Regions from separate parts of the Roseiflexus sp. RS-1 genome, predicted to be linked through region 3. Evidence: riboswitches for the same ligand, from Rfam matches in the RefSeq annotation. Region 3 holds a riboswitch; each other region holds the start of a gene.
What was found. Region 3 has a riboswitch for cobalamin ahead of cobO (cob(I)yrinic acid a,c-diamide adenosyltransferase). Riboswitches for the same ligand answer to the same signal wherever they lie in the genome.
Positions count from the first base shown of each region.

Region 1: another riboswitch for cobalamin. It lies ahead of ROSERS_RS15865 (hypothetical protein); the one in region 3 lies ahead of cobO (cob(I)yrinic acid a,c-diamide adenosyltransferase).
Region 2: another riboswitch for cobalamin. It lies ahead of ROSERS_RS24275 (class I SAM-dependent methyltransferase); the one in region 3 lies ahead of cobO (cob(I)yrinic acid a,c-diamide adenosyltransferase).

Region 1 is NC_009523.1:3,874,890-3,881,484, forward strand. Features, by position in the region: gene ROSERS_RS15850 (M61 family metallopeptidase) at 1-1,000, shown strand, start outside; gene ROSERS_RS15855 (Asp-tRNA(Asn)/Glu-tRNA(Gln) amidotransferase GatCAB subunit A) at 1,445-2,836, shown strand; gene ROSERS_RS15860 (DUF72 domain-containing protein) at 2,840-3,721, shown strand; cobalamin riboswitch at 3,772-3,915, shown strand; gene ROSERS_RS15865 (hypothetical protein) at 4,087-4,314, shown strand; gene ROSERS_RS15870 (ABC transporter substrate-binding protein) at 4,400-5,704, shown strand; gene ROSERS_RS15875 ((2Fe-2S) ferredoxin domain-containing protein) at 5,728-6,057, shown strand; gene ROSERS_RS15880 (iron ABC transporter permease) at 6,072-6,595, shown strand, end outside.
Region 2 is NC_009523.1:3,893,241-3,899,835, forward strand. Features, by position in the region: gene bchH (magnesium chelatase subunit H) at 1-604, opposite strand, end outside; gene ROSERS_RS24270 (ABC transporter ATP-binding protein) at 601-2,034, opposite strand; gene ROSERS_RS15945 (energy-coupling factor transporter transmembrane component T family protein) at 2,019-2,720, opposite strand; gene ROSERS_RS15950 (hypothetical protein) at 2,736-3,281, opposite strand; gene ROSERS_RS24275 (class I SAM-dependent methyltransferase) at 3,315-4,256, opposite strand; cobalamin riboswitch at 4,346-4,488, opposite strand; gene ROSERS_RS15960 (SaoD/DsrE family protein) at 4,800-5,177, opposite strand; gene zigA (zinc metallochaperone GTPase ZigA) at 5,213-6,466, opposite strand; gene ROSERS_RS15970 (glutathione peroxidase) at 6,595-6,595, opposite strand, start outside.
Region 3 is NC_009523.1:690,350-696,944, reverse strand. Features, by position in the region: gene cobN (cobaltochelatase subunit CobN) at 222-4,583, opposite strand; gene cobO (cob(I)yrinic acid a,c-diamide adenosyltransferase) at 4,678-5,358, opposite strand; cobalamin riboswitch at 5,576-5,720, opposite strand; gene ROSERS_RS02860 (FeoC-like transcriptional regulator) at 5,956-6,210, opposite strand; gene feoB (ferrous iron transport protein B) at 6,364-6,595, opposite strand, start outside.

The DNA.
Region 1 (6,595 bases), 2.6 Mb from region 3:
TGAGTTCTTCCACGTCTGGAATGTCAAGCGCATTCGCCCCGCACCGCTGGGACCGTTCGACTACACCCGCGAAAACTATACCCGTCAGTTATGGGTGATGGAGGGCATCACCAGTTACTACGATCACCTGATCCTCCTGCGCGCCGGGTTGATCAGCCGCGAACGCTATCTCGAAACGATCGCTGACGATATCAAACTGTTGCAGAGTCAACCGGGACGCGCGTTGCAGTCGCTCGAACAGAGCAGTTTCGACGCCTGGATCAAGTTCTACCGCCCCGATGAGAATGGACCCAACAGCAGCGTCTCGTACTATCTGAAGGGGAGCCTGGTTGCGCTCCTGCTCGACCTGGAAATCCGACGGCGCACCGGCGGCGCGCGTTCGCTCGACGATGTGATGCGCCACCTCTATGCGGAATATGCGGATGACCACGTGCACGACCTCTACAGCGGCGATCGGGTGAAGCGCCCCGGTTTCGATGACGACGACGGCTTCTGCCGCGCAGTCGAAACCGTCGCTGGCGAGGAAGACGGCGCGTACCGGACATTCCTGGCGCATGCAGTATCCGGCACAGGCGAGCTTGATTATGCACGCGCCTTCGAAACAGTTGGATTGCACCTCGTGTGGGGACATACGCTTGAAAAAGAGAATGATCATCTGCCAGCATGGCACGGGTTGCGTCTCAAGACCGAGCATGGTCGCCTCAAGGTATCGGTCGTCCTGGCGGGCGGACCCGGCGAAGCTGCCGGGATCTACGCTGGCGACGAACTGATTGCTCTCGATGGTGTCCGAATTGACGAAGAGCGCCTCAAGGCGCGGATGGCGGAGCGACAACCAGGACAGACAGTTGTGTTCAGCCTGTTCCGGCGCGACGATCTCCTCCACGTTCCGCTGCAGCTCGCCGAAGCGCCACCCGACACCCTCACGATCGCACCGGTCGAGGCGCCAACCGATGAGCAGACCCGCCAGCTCGAAGCATGGTTGAAGGTGATAGCCTCCTGATGAAGCATGAGTCGCTGTGCTCTGTCAACAAGCAGGGTTCGCAGGCGTCCTGTGAGCCACGCCAGGCGTCCGCGACAGTTCGCCGACATGCATTTCGGCAGGCGTCCTGTAAGCTACACGGGGAGACCGCAACAGTTCGCCGAAATTATGGAGATTGAGCAACTTAAACCCGGTATGCGCCTCTTGCTGTCGGGCTGATGGAGATTGAGCATTAAATCCGGTATGCGCCTCGTGCCGTCGGGTTGAAGCCCTCGGCTATGCAGGGCGAAGCCCGCCTGCGCGGGCTATAGTGGAATAATTACTCAAAGACCATACGCCCTCGGCTATGCAGGGCAAAGCCCGCCTGCGCGGGCTATACCGGATTATGTATTCAAAGACCACAATTTCGATCAACACCTACTCAACGGGAATGCAGCAACAGCAGGGACAGGAGGAACGTCTGCCATGTCCGATCTCACCCATCTGACAATCGCCGAAGCCGCCGATCTGCTGGCGCGGCGTGAGATCGCCGCAGTCGAATTGACTGAAGCGCACCTGCGTCGGATTGACGCCCACGACGCCCGCCTTAACAGTTTCATCACCATCACTTCTGACCACGCGCTCACACAGGCGCGCGCTGCCGATGCTGAGCTGACTCGCGGCATCCGGCGCGGTCCGTTACACGGCATCCCGCTTGCGCTGAAAGACCTGTACGATACTGCTGGCATTCGCACCACCGCTGGCTCGACATTCTTCGCCGACCGCGTCCCCGACACCGATGCCCGCGCTGTGACGCTGCTCTACCAGGCAGGCGCAGTGCTCCTCGGTAAACTGAATATGCACGAGTGGGCGCTGGGAGTGACCAACATCAATCCGCACTACGGTCCTTCGCGCAACCCCTGGGATCCATCACGAATCACCGGCGGTTCGTCCGGCGGCGCCGCTGCCGCACTGGCAGCCGGTCTCTGCATGGGCGCGTTGGGCAGCGATACCGGCGGCAGCATCCGTATTCCGGCGTCCCTCTGCGGTATCGTTGGTCTCAAGCCAACCTTTGGGCGGGTAAGCCTGCAAGGGGTTATTCCGCTGAGCTGGAACCTCGACCACGCCGGACCGATGGCGCGCACCGTGACCGACGCCGCATTGCTGCTCCAGGCAATTGCCGGATATGATCCGGACGATCCGGTGAGCGTTGCGCTGCCGGTCGATAATCTGCTCGCAACGCTCGATGCAGGCGTGACCGGATGGCGTATCGCCCTGGCAACCGATGCACACTTCGGTGAAGCCGATCCGGAGGTGATCTCCGCCGTCCGTCGCGCGGCAACCGTTTTCGAGGAACTGGGCGCCCGCGTGGAAGCGGTTGATCTCAGCCAGGGGCGTGAAGCAGCGCAAATGAACGCGCTGATGACAACCAGCGATGCAGCCGCATTCCACCGCGACCGTCTGCGCGATCACCCGCACCGGTTCGGCGCCGATGTACTGGCGCGTATGGAACGTGGCGCACAGTTCACGTCGACCGAGTATATCCTGGCGCGTCGCTTTCAGAGCGAATGGCGCCGACGCCTGGAACGCCTCTTCGATCAGTTCGATCTGTTGTTGACGCCTGCCACACCGATCACTGCGCCGGTCATCGAAGGGCTGGATTCAATCGAAGCGGCGCGTCAGTTGACCCGCTGCACCGCGCCGTTCAATCTCGCCGGTCTCCCTGCGCTCTCGCTGCCGTGCGGTCTGAGCGCCGCAGGATTGCCGATCGGGTTGCAGATCGTTGCCGCGCCCTGGAACGAAGCGCGGGTGCTGCGCGCAGGCAGGGCTTTCGAGAACGCAACGCAATGGCATCGCCAGACTCCGCCGGGATGGTGAGGTATGACGTCCACCAGCGACCAACCACGGTTCTATCTCGGCTGCGCAGTCTGGGCGCACCCATCCTGGAGCGGTGTTCTCTTCCCCCGCAATGCGCGCAGCGCCGACTATCTGCGCCTCTACAGCCGACGCCTGACAACCGTTGAAGGCAATACCACCTTTTACGCCACGCCGTCTGCCGAAACGGTACGGCGATGGGCGGACGAAACACCGCCATCGTTCCGGTTCTGCTTCAAACTCCCGCGCGATGTCAGTCACCAGGGACCGCTGATGGCACGGATGCGCGAGACGGAGACGTTTGTCCAACGCATGGCGCCGCTCGGCGAGCGACTGGGACCGTTCTTCCTGCAACTTCCGCCAGGCTATACACCGCGCCAGATCGACGATCTCGCCGCATGGTTGCAGGCATGGTCTCCCGCGATCCCGCTGGCTGTCGAAGTGCGCCACAGCGACTGGTATACCCCACAGGAAGAAGCGGCGCTCATGGCGTTGCTGGAACGTCACGGCGTCGGGAGAGTGTTGATGGATGTGCGCCCGCTCGACCTGGGACCGTTGCCCGGCGCGGATGACGATCTGCGCCGCGCGCGTGACAACAAGCCGGATGTGCCGCTTCACCCGCTCCGAAGCGCATCGTTCACACTGATACGCTACATCGGCCATCCCGATGTGGCACGGAACGATCCGCTGCTCGACGAATGGGCAGCGCGATTGCGCACGTGGATCGCGGAAGGCACGACCGTTTTTTTCTTTATGCACTGTCCTGTAGAACGCGAGTCGCCACTCCTCTGTCGCGCGCTGCAACGCCGTCTTGAAGGCGCACCCGGCGTACCGCCGCTGCCGTGGGATAGCGCAACCGATGACGGCGAGCAACTGTCCCTGTTTTGAACCCTCACTTGCACACCTGATGAAGATGTGCTATTATCTCAACACCTTTCTCAAGTGAATACCATCGCGGTGACCCGCAGGCCCGGATGCCAGGGCGTAAAGGTGGAAGCTGGTGTAAGTCCAGCGCTGTGCCGCAACTGTAACCGGTGACAATCACCGGAAGCCAGGACGCCTGCCGCGATGTTGAATGTGTTCGACCCTTCTCGAGCCAGGGAGGAGAACATGCCTGACGCCCCTTTCTCTGCACAGTGGGCAGGTCATGTCGCCCCGGTTCTCGGAAGAGACCGGGGCGGTTCGTTGACGGGCAGTGGAACGATGCCGGTGCGGAGCGCCGTCTGCGTCGCGCAAGCGGAGGTTTCACGCCTGTGAGTGAGAACGACGACGATGACCTGCACCGCGAACTCGCACACTGCCAGGAACGTCTGCTGCGCATCGAACAAGACCTGGCGCTGCTCGGATGGCTGCCCACATCGTATGCCTGGACGCTGATAGAACAGTTGCACCACGAGCATGCCAGATGTGCATGGCTCTGGCGACTGATCGGCGTATCAGATCGCAACGCCTCACGAGATGAGCGCCGGAGTCGCAGATGAGCGCGTTTCCGGACGTTGCCCGTGTGTTCTGTACCCATTGGCGGACGGTAGAACCGGTTTGCTGAAACCCGTGTGGAGGAAGCACATGCAACGAGTATCCCGCTGGATAACTCTCTTGCTGCTGGCGACGGCGCTGATCGCGTGCAGCGGTCAGCAAACCGCAGCGCCAACACCAACAAATGCACTTCAGGCGCCGACGAGCGCGCCAACCATCGCACCAACCGCTGCACCACCGGCTGAACCCACAGCAGCGCCAACCGTTGCGGCGCCATCAGCGCCAGCTGCAAATCTGACCGAAGGATGCGTCACCGACTACGATCCAGAAATTGACTACTTCCCCGAAAAAGTCACCCTGAGCGATTCGGTTGGCTGGACAATCGAGTACTTCAACAACTACAAAGTCATTACCGTGCTCAACCCCTGGCGCAACGCCGATGTGCAGTTCCGCTACGTCCTGGTGCAATGCGGCACACCCCCGCCGACGGAGACGGGTGATGCGCTGGTGATCGAAGTTCCGGTGAACAGCATCATCACCATGTCCACCACGCATTTGCCGCATCTCAGCGAACTGGGCGTGCTCGATACACTGGTCGGCGTTGATAGTTTCCTGTACATCAACAACCCCGATGTGCGCAAGAAGATCGAAGCCGGCGAACTCGTCGAGATCGGCGGCGGCGGGCAGGTCAACGTCGAACAGGCGCTTGACCTGCAGCCAGACCTGATCATGACCTATGGCGTCGGCAATCCGGAATACGATGCTCACCCCAAATTGCTCGAAGCCAACCTGAAGGTCGTGCTGAACAGCGAGTACATGGAAACGTCGCCCCTGGGACGCGCCGAGTGGATCAAGTTCACGGCGGCATTCTTCAACCGGGAAGCAAAGGCGACTGAGGTCTACAACACGATTGTGAGCCGCTACAAGGAGATAGCCGCGAAAGCGCGCAACGTTGCAACCAGACCGACGGTGTTCGGCGATGCGCCGTTCCAGGGGACGTGGTATATGCCGGGGGGCAGAAGCTACGTCGCCCAACTGCTGGCTGACGCCGGCGCCGACTACCTCTGGGCGGATGACACCTCAACCGGGAGCCAGCCGCTGAGTTTTGAAGAGGTGTTCGAGCGTGCCCGCAATGCCGATTTCTGGCTGAATCCGGGTTCATGGAAGAGTCTGTCCGAAATCAAGGCGGCAGATGAGCGCCTCACCGGGTTCGCCGCCTTCCAGAACGGCAACGTCTTCAACAACAACAAGCGCCTCAACGAGAACGGCGGCAACGACTACTGGGAAACCGGCGTAACGAACCCGCACCTGGTGCTGGCGGACCTGATCAAGATTTTCCATCCGGAACTGTTGCCAGACCACGAGTTGTATTTCTACCAGCAACTGACACCATAGAGGATCGCATGCAGAAGCCCCATATGAACCGGTATGCGCGCCACATCTTCATCTGCACCGGACGCTTCTGCGATCCGCAGGGGCAGGCTATCCATCTGTATGCGCTTCTGGCACGCCTGCTCGGTCCGCTGGGGCGCTATGAGAATCCGTGTCGGGTCAAACGGGGCACGACACCCTGCCTGGGTGTCTGCTCCGGTGGTCCAATCGCCGTTGTTTACCCCGATGGCATCTGGTACCACCACGTCGATGAAGGGGCGCTTGAACGGATTGTACACGAGCATCTGGAACAGAACAGACCCGTCGAGGAGTATATCTTTCACCGATTGTTTACCGACGAGACGGAGTCGCGCTGAGGCAGACATTGAAGATGGCACAGAAACGCAGCATAACAGACACGTTCCGGGAACCGGTCACGCCGACGCCGATTGCGTCCTGGCCCCGTCTGGGATTGCGTCCGCTGGCGTTGGCGGCGATGTGCGGCGTTATGATCCTGGCGTTCCTGCTCAGCCTGAGTTTCGGGTCGGTGCGCATCCCTCTGGAACAGGTGCTGACGATCCTGCTCGGCGGGCAGGCTGAGCGCGCCAGCTGGACAACCATCATCTACGATTTTCGCCTGCCGAAGGCGTTGACGGCAGCGCTGGCCGGCGCAGCGCTCGGCGTCAGCGGGTTGCAGATGCAGACCCTGTTCCGCAACCCGCTGGCAGATCCATTCGTGCTCGGCGTCAGTTCCGGCGCCAGCCTGGGAGTCGCGCTGGTGGTGTTGAGCGTCGGCGTCGCCAACACCACCCTGCTTGCAGTCACCGGTCTGATCGGCAATCTGAGTCTGGCAGCCGCCGCGAGCATTGGCGCCGGTGCAGTGCTGGCGCTGGTGCTGACGCTGGCGCAGCGGGT
Region 2 (6,595 bases), 2.6 Mb from region 3:
GCGCAACAGGATCATAGATGGCAACCTGCTCCAGGGTTTGCGGCGGCTCCGGCTTTGGCAGATCGCCCTGCCCCAGATAATCGCGCGCTAGCAGGCGCAGCATCTGTTCACAATTCTCCGGGTTGGCAAATTGCCAGTACCTGACCAGCCAGAGATAGTTGCGCATGTCACGCAATTTCCCAACCGGCAGGAGTGTCCCAACCTTCTCCATCATTGCCATCATGCGCTGGATTGCATCAAGCGACGGCGGTTCTCCTGTTTCGCTCTCCTTTGCCATGCCCGCCATTGAAAATCCACCCAGACGTGTCAGAGCACGGCTCGCCATACTGTCACCATTGAGCACGACCACAGGACCGGTAAAACCGGTAATCTGCTGAACCAGTGCGCTGCTCAGGTCTTTGGGTGCACCCATCAAATCGAGCAACAGGATATCGGCGCCCTGGATTGCTGCGATGATCGGTTCCCAATCCGCAGGGTGCAGAGCGTCACGCCCGATATACTGCAACCGCAGGTTCAGTCGCTCACGCCACGGTGATCGCAGCCCCAACGCCCGCATGTGACTCAACCCGACAGCGCTGACGGAAATAATCGTAACCGTGCTCATCTGTTCACCTCATCCCGGCATGGGTAGGCGCGCAAAAAGTAATCGGGCAACACCGACGCATTGCCATCCCTGTGAATGGCGCCCTTTTCGATCCAGATCACCCGCTCGCCGAAGGCGCTGGCACACCGCCAGTCGTGTGTCACCACGATCAGCGTCAATCCCCACTGCTGCCGTAATGCGCCGAGCGCCGCAAGCATACGCTCGACTCCTCCGGCATCCTGACCGACCGATGGTTCATCGAGCAACAGGATATCAGGGCGCATTGCGACCATCGCCGCCACTGCTACCAATCGCTTCTGACCGGTGCTCAGCGCATGCGGGTGACGACCGGCGAGCGGCATTAATCCGAAACGCTCCATGACCTCTTCTGCAAGCGCAGGACTCTCCGCCTGCACTGCTATCTCGGAGCGCACACTATCCATGAACAACTGACTGTTCGGATTCTGAAACACATACCCGATCTGGCGCAGCAGCGGTCGATGACGATCCAGACTGTAGCGCAATTGCCCCTGCTGCGGCTTGAGCAAACCCGCAATGACGCGCAGCAACGTCGTTTTGCCGCATCCGTTTTCGCCGAGCACAACGATCTGCTCGCCTTGCCGCACGGTCAGCGTGATGTCACGCAATACCGGTACGGCAGCATACCCGGCGCTTACCGAATCCAGTTCGATGGCTATGTCCGACGGTATGTGCCGGTTGGAAGCAGAGACAATGTTCGTGTGGCGAATGAGACGCTCGACATAGTGTAGCGCCTCATCGTGCGGCAGATCCAGCGTCACCCGCCCATCCTCGATCCAGATCAGGCGTGTGGCGTATGGGAGAATGATATCGAGACGATGCTCGGCGACGATCACGAGTGCGCCGTGCGACGCCAGATCGCGCAGCGTATCAAGCAGGCGCGCTGTGCCAACCGCATCAAGGTTCGCAAGCGGCTCATCAAGCAGGATCACGTGCGTTCCCATCGCCAGCGCCGCTGCAGTGATCAGGCGTTGCTGACCACCGCCGGACAGCGTGGAGGTCGCCTGATCGGGATTGAGATCAAGAAGCGCGCAACTGCGGGTAATCCGCTGCTGAATCGCTTCAGGCGTGAAACCCAGGTTCTCACATCCGAAGGCGATCTCATCCTCCACACGCAACGTCACAATCTGCCCCTCGGCGTCCTGTGCCACCGTACTGATGGATCGGGCAATCTGCGCGACGGGTTGACCGGTGAGGGCGACGCCGTTGAGTGCGATCTGTCCATGCATCTCACCGTAAACGACCACACTGCCGTTGACACAGTTGAGAAGTGTCGATTTTCCAGCGCCACTCGTTCCCGCAATCACAACAAACTCACCGCCGCGCAGATCAAGACTCACATCCTGAAGCACCCACTCGCTTGCCGTTGCGTAGCGAAAACGAAGATGAGAAATGGTCAGTTGAAGAGCCATTGTGCGCCTGCCACTCCGCTCATCAGGATCACCATCAGCGCCAGTGTTGCGTAATCGCGCCCGTGCAGGGCGACCGGACGATAGATCGTCGCGCATGGATCGCCGGTAAATGCGCGCGTTTCCAGCGCCAGCGCCAGACTCTCCGATAGGGTCAGGACCCGGATCAGAAGCGGCACAACCAGCGCGCGATAGAGAATACGAAGCGGCGTATGTCGCAGCGACAATCCGCGCACCCGCATCGCATCACGGATGCGCACCGCCTCGCCGACAAGTGTCGGAATCGAGCGTACCGTAATGAGCAGACTCAGGGCAACAAGCGGCGGCGCGCCCGCCTGCCGCAATGCGCGCGCCAGTTGCGTCGGATCGATCGTCCAGGCAAACGCAATCGTCAAACCGAGCAGACTGATCCTACCGAACGTCATCAGACCACCAGACACTCCGCCGCCGAACAGTGCAGCCAGTACACCGATCAGCGCCGCCAGCGGGATGACGATCCGCGCAATACGGGCTAACAACACTCCGTAGCCAACCATCATGAAGATCAACCCCAACCCCGCAACAAACGTCAGTAGCGTGGTTGCATCGCGCAGCAGCAACCCAAACGTCAGCGCAACCGCCGCACAGGCGACGCTGAGCAGCGGATGCAGCGGCTGCGCCACGGATGCAAGCCATAGTCGCTGGAACATCGAACACGCCCTTCCTTACGCCCGCAGCACACCCGCAACCCGCAACTCCTGCCCCAGACGCAACCCTGCCCAGGCGCCGATAAAACTCAAGAGCGCCGTTGCGCCCAGAACCGGCACAATCAGCCACGGATTCATCAGGAACCGCGCAATCGTCGGACCTCCAACCACCGCGCCGATACCCAGACCGACCAGCACGGTCAGCGGCATATACAGACCAGCCGCCAGCAGTACCGCCTCATTGCGCTGATAGGATCGGAACACTGCAAGCACAATAAGCTCTGCCAGCGCCCCCGCAATAACATTGATCGCAAACATCACCCATGCCATCATCAACAGCACCAGACCGACGAGACTCACGACAACGAACAGTGTACCGGGCTGGCGCACCTTGAGCAGCGCAACTGCCAGCAGCAAACCGTAGAAAGGCGAGGGCGCCAGCGAACGAATGCCAGGGATTGGAAGACTGATAACCAGCGGCACAACCAGGAAACTGACAGCGAGCAGACAGGCGGCGACAACTGCGAGGAAGACGACGTCGCGGAGCGTCAACCGTGCAATCATGTGAACCTCCTTTATGTATCCAATGATGCAGCACTAAACCGACACGGACAGCGTACTGCCCGAAAGCCACACCACGATGCCGACCATCTGCGGATAAGCGTAGCGCCATCCGTTCTCGCAGCGTTGTAGAAGCGGCAGCAAGCCCTCCTCCAGAGCATCGAGCGCATCAGGAGATGCATCCGGCGCGAGCAGTTGCGCAACAGCGTATGGCGTCGAACCGACGATCTCACGGGTCTCACTGACAACCCGCACGTCTGCCAGCAGTCCCATCTGCCAGAGTGTTCCTGCAATCAACAAGTGATTCGGATCCAGCGACTCCGTCCACTTCCCACAGATCGCCTCGATCAGCGAACGGTGTGGCGGACTGCTGCCAACGCCGCTGACGATCACCAACGCGCGACGCGTAACGGTAACCATCTTTTCCAGCGTTGCACGCAGATCAACCAGGCGATAGAGCGACCAGGCGGCAAGTACAACATCGTGCGGTTCGACCACTGCATCCTGCCAGTCGGCTTCGAGCAGCGTGATATTCGTGATTCCTCGCGCATACGCCTTGCGCCTGAGCACATGCAGCATTGCCGACGACTGATCCAGCGCGGTCACATGGCGCACCCGTGCTCCAAGGGGCAGCGTGAAACGCCCGGTTCCCGCACCCACATCGAGCAGCGTATCATCGGGGTGCAGCAGGTCGCCGATGATCGCCAGCGTCTGCGCAATAGCAGCAGTATCACCGGCGCGCTCATCGTAGCGCTCCGCATACTCCTGCCAGAACGCCCGATCCTTCGCCGGATCAAGCCGTTCAGAAGGATGCCGCCACATACGCTCTGCCCAGACGGCAGCGAAATCGAACAGGGAATCAGACATAATGCGCTCCCCTCGAACGATCACCAGCGCACACGAATCCTCGTGAGCGAACAAAACGCCATCACCAGGATCAAGCCACGCCTGATACTGCTGATCGGCGATCAGTGACATACTGAATGCCAGGGAACGCGATAACTATCGCAGGATGATGCAGAGAATATGGACTGGAACATGGTTCTCCTCCTTAGCTCGAGAAGGGTCGAACACACAGTGTCGCGGCAGGCATCCTGGCTTCCGACGATACGATCGGTTACAGTTGCGGCACAGCGCTGGACTTGCACCAGCTTCCACCTTTACGCCCTGGCATCCGGGCCTGCGGGTCACCGCGACGTTTGAAAGGTTTATCTAGTACAAATAGCATGATACTCACTTATTGATCACGTGGCAAGACGATATACCATCACCTTAGTTGAAACCTGTTCACGAAAGGCGTCGGGAGCGAGACGGATGACCACAACCGGAAAGGCAAGTCTCAAATCCGCCCCTCCTGCCGGAAGAACCTGCTCTTGTAAGGTTTAAAGCCGAGCAGAACATCGGTTCGTGTCACGGATTCTTGGGTGCCATGGTGCAGCAAATCTATCGCAGAACCCCTATTCCGCAGCGCAGGAGGGGACGGAAGATGAGGGCTGAAACGATTTTGTCCTCCCACCCGCCTCACAGCGTAATCACCTGATCCGGCGGATTGCCGGACAAGGCTTCGTACAGTTGCGGGAAACAACCGGCGACCACGCCCTCGACCAGTCCTTTCGCTCTCACCTGCCCGAGGCCGCACTGCGTGAAATCGCCCTCACCTAGGTCGCGCTCGATGGCGCACCGGTCACACACCATCAGCAGAATGTTCTGCTCCTTTGCGATCTTCGCCAGGCGCTCACCGATTGGATCACCTCGACGTAATACATACAGATTGTCGTCGAAAAACATCATCCCCACCACCTGCGCGCCGTGAACCCCCTGTTCAAGTTGCGGCAGGATCATCTTCCCCAGTTTGTAGGTAGCCGACATATCGGTAGCGAACACGTATGCAACCTTCATGAATATCTTCCCTCCAGATAGACGACTTCTCCGAATTAACCACCAGATCCCAGTTCCCAGACCGTCCACACACCAAACGGATCCTCAAACTGCGCCCAACCTTCCGGTCCCAGCGCCATTTCTGCATCGGTCAGCAAACATGCGTCGAGGCGGGCACGGAGCGCAGCTTCGTCCATATCCTGACCAATCAGCACCAGTTCCTGCCGTCGATCACCCCAGCGGCTATGCCACACCTGCGCCAGTTGCGCCTCTACATCGGGGTCATCGGGCAGTTCGTCCTCGAGCAACGCCGCCCACCACATCCCGCCAGGTTCAACCCGACACGCATTTCCAGCCTGCGACCAGATGCCGCTCACCTGCATTCGCGTCGCCAGCCAGATCAGACCTTTCGAGCGCAACACGCCGGGCCACGCATCGTGGATCAGGTCCCAGAAGCGCTGCGGGTGGAATGGACGTCGCGCACGGTAGACAAAACTCGAAATACCGTACTCCTCGGTCTCCGGCGTGTGCTCGCCGCGCAATTCTTTGAGCCAGCCGGGCGCCTGCGCCGCACGTTCGAAATCGAACCGTCCGGTGTTCAGAATCTCGTGCAACGGCACACGCCCAAAACTCGTGCGCACAATCCGCGCATCGGGGTTGAGTTTGCGCAGCAGCGCCTCCAGGTGATCAACCGCGTCTGGATCGACCAGATCGACTTTGTTCAACACCAGCACATCGGCGAACTCCACCTGATCGATCAGCAGATCAACCACCGACCGCTCATCCTCCTCGCCAGCGGACAGATTGCGATCACGCAGATCATCGGTCGAGAAAAAATCGCGTGGGAAATTGAAAGAGTCAACCACCGTCACCATCGTGTCCAGGCGCGCCAGTTCCGCCAGACTGACCCCCGTTTCATCGGCGAAGGTGAAGGTTTCAGCCACGGGCAACGGCTCGGAAATGCCGGTTGACTCGATCAGAAGATAGTCGAAGCGCCCCTCGCGCGCCAGACGCGCCACCTCGACAAGCAGATCCTCACGCAACGTGCAACAGATGCATCCGTTGGACATCTCGACCAGACGCTCATCGGTACGGCTGAGCGCTGCACCGCCGCTGCGCACCAGTTGCGCATCGATATTGATCTCGCTCATATCGTTGACAATGACCGCCACCCGCAGTCCTGAGCGATTGGCAAGCACATGGTTGAGCAGCGTCGTCTTGCCGCTGCCAAGAAACCCCGACAGCACGGTAACCGGCAGGGGACGAAAAGAATGCTGTTGCTTCACGTTCGTACTTCTCGCTCTATGCATGTCGTCAGGCACGCCAGCAAATGATAGATCATATCAGTTCTATTGTCAACTGACGTAGAACGATCTTGAAAAAGAACGCCGCAGGTTGAGCCGGCGGCGTTGGGGCGCTGTTCGACGATCGCTGCGACT
Region 3 (6,595 bases):
TGGTCTCCTTTCTTTTGGTTGCGGATGAATGGATTGGGGACACATAAGACGCTCAAACCGACGACCGCCGCGCGCCCCTGCGCGACGTTGGTCAATCTCGCACCTTCCAACCTTCGCACCTTCCTGTACAACAATTGGAACTTTTGCACCCTTGAGTCCGTTGCAAAAAAGGCTCTATCACCGCAGAGGCGCAGCGTGCACAGAGGAAAATGCTATAATGTTCAACGTTCAACGCCGCCACGTTCAACGCTGCCACGTTCAACCCCCTCCCGCCACGCATCACCCTGCTCCAGAAGCGCCTCCAGGGTTGCACAGGCTTCGGGAGACGGATTCGCCCACATCCCACGCCCGATCGCCTCGTACAGACGTTCAGCCATTGCCTGCAACGCCCAGGGGTTGACCTGTTCCAGCCATTGTTGTACACCCGGATCGCGCAGATAGCGTTCAGTCACCTGCTCGTACATCCAGTCATCGAGCACCTCCGCAGTCGCATCGTAGCCGAAGAGATAATCGACCGTGGCGGCGAGTTCCAGTCCGCCTTTGTAGCCGTGGCGTTGCATGCTGGCAATCCACTTCGGGTTCGTCACCCGCGCGCGGAAGACGCGACGCGCCTCCTCGCGCAGATCGCGGGTGCGCGGACGCGCCGGGTCGCTGCTGTCGCCAAAGTAGCGCGCCGGATTCTTCCCCGTAAGCGCGCGGATGGTTGCGATCATCCCGCCGTGAAATTGCAGATAGTCATCGCTGTCGAATATGTCGTGCTCGCGCGTGTCCTGGTTTTTTGTTGCAACCTGAACCTTGCTCAACGCCGCAGCAAACGCCGTTTCGGCGGGAGTTCCCTGCTCGCAGGCGGTGTAGGCATACCCGCCCCACGCAAGATACACGCGGGCGAAGTCGGTGTCGCGCTCCCAATTCTGGGCATCGATCAGCGGCAGAATGCCAGCGCCGTAACTGCCCGGCTTGCTGCTGAAAATGCGGTAGGCGGCTTCACGTTGCGCCTCCTCGACCGTCTTCCCGGCTGACTGAAGCGCCTGCGCCGTCTCCAGCGCATGTTTGCGCGGGAAATTCATCTCCGGCGGCTCGTCGAGCGCAATAACCGCCTGTACCGCCTGATCGATCAGGGCGATCAGGTGCGGAAAGGCGTCGCGGAAGAACCCGGAAATGCGGCAGACCACATCAACGCGCGGACGCCCCAACTCTTCCAGCGGTATGATGTCGATCCCGACCACGCGCCGATTCTCGCGCTGCCAGCGCGGACGCACGCCAAGCAATGCCAGCGCCTGCGCAAGATCATCGCCTGCCGTGCGAATGGCGCTCGTTCCCCAGATGCTCAACCCGACACTTTCGGGGATCTGCCCATACTCGCGTTGGTAGCGGGCGATCAGGTCACGCGCCAACCCCTCGCCAGTCTGCCACGCGGCGACGCTGGGAAGCGCACGCGGATCGACGCCGTAGAAGTTGCGTCCGGTCGGCAGCACATGCGCCATGCCGCGCGTCGGCGCGCCGCCCGGTCCCGGCGGCACAAAACGCCCCTCCAGAGCGGCGAGCAGGTGCGCGATCTCATCATGCGCACTCCGCCGCAGATTCGGCACGAGTGTATCGCACGCATACCGCAACGCCGCAGCGATGCGCGCGCCCGGTTGACCGGAATAGTGAGTCCCTAAATCGGGGATAGCCCGCGCAGGCGGGCTTTGCATTGTATAGCCGGGGGTTTCAGCCCCACGGCATGAGGACGAATACCGGTCTATATTTGCAATCACCCGCTCAATCGCTTCAGAATGCCAGTCGAGCGCTTCCAGACGTCGCAGCAACTCTTTGCTCAACGCCTCGATATGCGCAATCACGTCGGCATTCGTCTGGAATACTGCACCGGCGCCGTCTTCCGACGCACCCTCGATCCGTTCCCGCCGCGCGCCGGGACGCTCCCGCAGGGCGTTCCAGTCTTCGCCCAGCGCTGCGGCGACGCTCTCCGGCAAACTGGGGGCATCCAGGTTCGGCAAACGCAGCAGGTGATAGATCAGTTCCACCAACTGCTCACCGGCTGGCATTTCGCCGAGAATGTGCAACCCATCGCGGATCTGAGCACCGGTGAGTTCGCACAGATACCCCTCGATATCTTCCAGCAAATGCGCTACCTCACGCCCCTCCATCTCCGCCAGCATGGTCGGCGTGCCGTCTTCGAGAAAACTGCCGTCCCACTCGTGCCGGTGGTCGCCATGGTCTGCCTGCGCGATGTAGCGCAGGTCGTCATCCAGGTGCGAGCGCTGCAACACCTCCCAGATCTGGCGCTGGAGCAGCGGCAGTTTCCCCGGATCGAGATGCTCGGTGCGGTAGTATTCATCGACCAGGTGCGCCAGTTCCACCAGATCGCCATACGCCCCGGCGCTGGTCATCGGCGGGGTCAGATGATCGACAATGACGGCGTGCGCCCGGCGCTTCGCCTGCGTCCCTTCGCCGGGGTCATTGATGATGAAGGGATAGATGAGCGGCAGATCGCCGAGAAACTGATCGGGGAAGCATGTTGCGCTCAGTCCCACACCTTTGCCCGGCAACCATTCAAGCGTGCCATGCTTGCCGAGATGCACGATCGCATCCGCCTGCCACTCATCGCGCAACCAGCGGTAGAGGGCGTAGTAATTGTGCGGCGGCGGCAGATCAGGGCGATGGTAGATCGCGTTTGGATCCATGTCGTAACCGCGCGGCGGTTGCAGCGCCACGAACACATTGCCGTACTCCAGCCCGGCAAGCGCCAGATCGCCGTTGTGGACATACGCCGCGCCCGGCGGTTGACCCCACTGCCGGATCATCGCGTCCTGGAGCGCACCTGGCAGGTCGGCGAACCAGCGTGCGTACTGCGCGCCGGGAATACGGTACGCCCGGATCAGTTGTTCGGTCGTCAACCAGGTTTCATCGTAGGAACAGCGCGCAATCAGGTCGGCAATCAACCGGTCGCCAGAATCGGGCGGATCGCCTGTCCGGTAACCGGCAGCCTGCATTGCCCGGAGGATGCGCATCAGCGAAGCAGGTGCGTCAAGACCGACCGCGTTGCCGATGCGCTGCGCTTTGGCGCTGCTGTTGGTAAAAATGAAGGCGATCCGTTTCTCCGCGTTCGGTTTGTGGCGCAGCCGCGCGAGGCGACGGGCAAGCCCCGCGAGGCGCTCCATCCGCTCTTCGTCGGCGACCGAGCGCGCCGGTGCTTCACCTTGCTGCTCTTTGAATGCGACCGGCACACCGATGATCCGCCCGTCGAACTCCGGGATCGCCACATTCATCGCCGTGTCGAGCGGACCAAGCCCCCGACCGTTGCGCAGCCACTCGTCGCGTGATGTGCTGCTCACCAGCGCCTGGATCACCGGAACGTCGAGGGTCGCAAAGGGGTGAGGATCGGTTTCGCCAAGCGCAAAACTCAGCGTACTGATCACGACGTCCACCGGTCCCGCGTCGGTAAGCGCCCGCAGCGCTTCGGGACCACGACCACCAGCCGCATCCTTGAGCGATTGGGTATATACGGCGCAAACGCGCATTCCCTGGTTGTGGAGCGCTGTGATCAGCGTGTCGATAAATGCGGTATTGCCGCTCAACAGGTGCGCCCGGTAGAAGAGCACTCCGGCAACCGGACGTTTGTCATCAGGCGCATCAGCGCAGCACGACGATAAGGTCGGTGTGTAGACGCCGTGCATCGGCAGTTCCACCGGCGCCTCATACCCCCACCCGCTCAGCAGGAGGTGATCGCTGAGACACTGAAGCCCGCTGGCGAGGTTCGCCGGTCCGCCGTACTGGAAGTAGGCGCTGACGAGCAACGCAAGCGGCACGCCGACCGTCGAACGCGCCATCAGATCCGGGTCGAGCGCTTCGACGGCGGGAATACAGAGCAAAAAGCCGCCGGTTGTCGCAGCCCACTCCTGGAGTCGCTCCAGGCCATACGCAAATGCGCTGGCGCTATGGAGACGCGCGACAACGACCGCCACACCTGGCAGGGCTTCGCGCAGGAGGCGATCAACTGCCGTGTCATCCGCCAGGCGCCCGACGTGCGCCGCCCGCAGCGGTGCAAACCCATCGGGCAGCAGCGCACGCGCCTGTTCGAGCGCCAGGAGGTCGGTATCCGCCTGGCTGAGCACCAGAATCCCATCGCCGATCATGGCTGGCAGCGGCTCGTGGCGTTGCGTGAGTGAACCACCGCCATCCCAGGCGAAACCGTTGAACATCAGCGGCGCCAGCGCAGGCGGCGGCGCAAGATCATGGTCGGCGGCGAGCAGCGCCTCGATGTAATCGTAGAGCACGGGAACGAGCGCCTCATCGTTGAGCGAATGAAACCAGTAGGGGCGACCATCGAGGATCAAGAGCGCGACATTCGCAAGCGGGCACGGACCCAGACATCCGCCCTGGCTCAAATGCACCTGATTGCGCAGTTTGCGGCGCTCCCACTCATGGTGGTAGCGCCAGGTTGGAACGGGGGCGAAGCCGCGTTCGGTATGACCACAGCAGCACCCGGTTGCGCAGACGATCAGCATGCCGCGGCGCGCGCCGGCATTGACCATCCGCCCATCGATGCGCTGAACCATGTTGCGTTTGAGCCGTTCTGCCATGCGCCTTCCTTCAGCAGATCACAGGCAACAACCGGTCGGCAACGCTTCACCCGCCATAAAGACGCGACCTGTCCGGAGCGCCGCCACGCCCGTGTCAGTACTCCACGCCCTTTTGCGCCCGGATGCCCTGATCACGGAACGGATGCTTCACCTCGCGCATCTCTGTCACCAGATCGGCAAAATCGATCAGCGCCTGCGGCGCGTTCCGCCCGGTGATGATCAGGTGGAGCATCGGCGGCTTGTGCTGACGCAACCAGTCGATCACGTCGGTCGTATCAACCCAACCGTAGTTCAGCACATACGTGAATTCGTCCAGCAGGAAAATGTCATACGCACCGCTGACGATCCGCGCTTTTGCTGTTTCCCAGCCATGGACCGCCTTTGCCTGGGTTTCATCGAGATCACGGCTCGTCCAGGTGAAGCCGTCTCCCATTGGCGTCAGTTCGATCCCCATGCGCTTCAGTGCGCGCAGTTCGCCATAGTTCGCGTTTTCGTGCTTCAAGAACTGAATTCCTCCCACGCGCATATCGCGGCCCCACGCGCGCAGCAGGATGCCCAGCGCTGCGGTTGTTTTTCCCTTGCCATTCCCGGTATTGACAATGACCAGCCCCTTCTGCACACGATTGGCGCGCGCAGCCTCTCGCCGCTCCTGTGCTTCGGGCGTTGAGCCGGGACTCTGCGCCGCGCCGGTTGATGTGTCGGTCTGCTCATCACCGTTCGAAGCATCGTTTGCAGCTTCTGGGGTCTGCTGACTCAGGTGTTCTTCAGAAGTCATCGTGCAAACCTTTCAACCAATTCGCGAATTTGTGAATCCCTCAGCATACACACGAATGCGTCTCGCTGTTCTCCTGGTGCAACGCCATCACAGGGCAAGTATGCACATGTGCCATCCAACCAAAAACCCCGGCCTCTTTCGAGAACCGGGGCGACAGAGTACAATGCGATCCAAAAGGAACGCGCATTCTGTTCACCCTCCCTGGCTCGAGAAGGGCTGAACAACATACATCGCGGCAGGCATCCTGGCTTCCGGCACTACGAACCGGTTACAGTTGCGGCACAGCGCTGGACTTGCACCAGCTTCCACCTTTACGCCCTGGCATCCGGGCCCTGCGGGTCACCGCGACGGTCGTTGCATTGGACAGGTGCACATGCACTGACTCCGCCACTATGTCCGGCGAGATAGACACCGTATTGTGTTCCAGAGTCGCGTGCGGAGCTATTATAGCACAACCCGACTGCCAGGCTGTGCAACGAACGAACGCGATTCGGCTTCAAATGGGAGCGAGGGCATCTTGCCCTCGTAGCCGCGACGAGGGCGGTACGCCCTCGCTTCGCGCGTGTGTTCCCCCAGGTGTAAACAGTTACCCGCCGCTCACGAGTCGTTCAGCACAATGACGCGCGGACCGGCAGTGCTGAAGACGCAACCCTTCGGATATGCGCCGCAGGTGCACCCGCGCCTGCTGCCAGCGCATCCGCTGACCGCAGTATCCTTCAGACGACCCTTGCGCACCCAGAATGCGATCATGCCTTCGAGCGCGCCCGGTTCGATCTGCAACTGCCGACTCAATTCATCGAGCGACACTGGACCGTTTGCCGCTTCAAGCGCTTCGAGAATCTGGTAGAGCATCCTTGTTCACCTGTAACCTGCAATGTGCTCCTGGGCGCCTCGCCTCGTCCCCCTCGCCTCATCCCCTCTCGCCCCTACACGTTGTCGTCCACCGTTCAACGTGCAACGTTCAACCTTCAACCCCTCTCGCCTCGCGCCTCGCGCCTCATCCCCTCACCCCTGCATCCCCAGCAGCACCCCGCCCTGGAACACAAGGAACGCCGCGAGCCACGCGATGGCGAACTGCCCCAGCAGACTGACCAGCATCCAGGGTGTGCCAAATTCGTGCCGGTTTGCCGCGAGCGCCGCGACGCACGGGGTGTAGAGCAGCACGAAGACCAGGAATGCCAGCGCCGCCAGTGTGCTGTGGCCGCCGCTGCTCGCTGCGAAGCCGGTTCGGATGGCG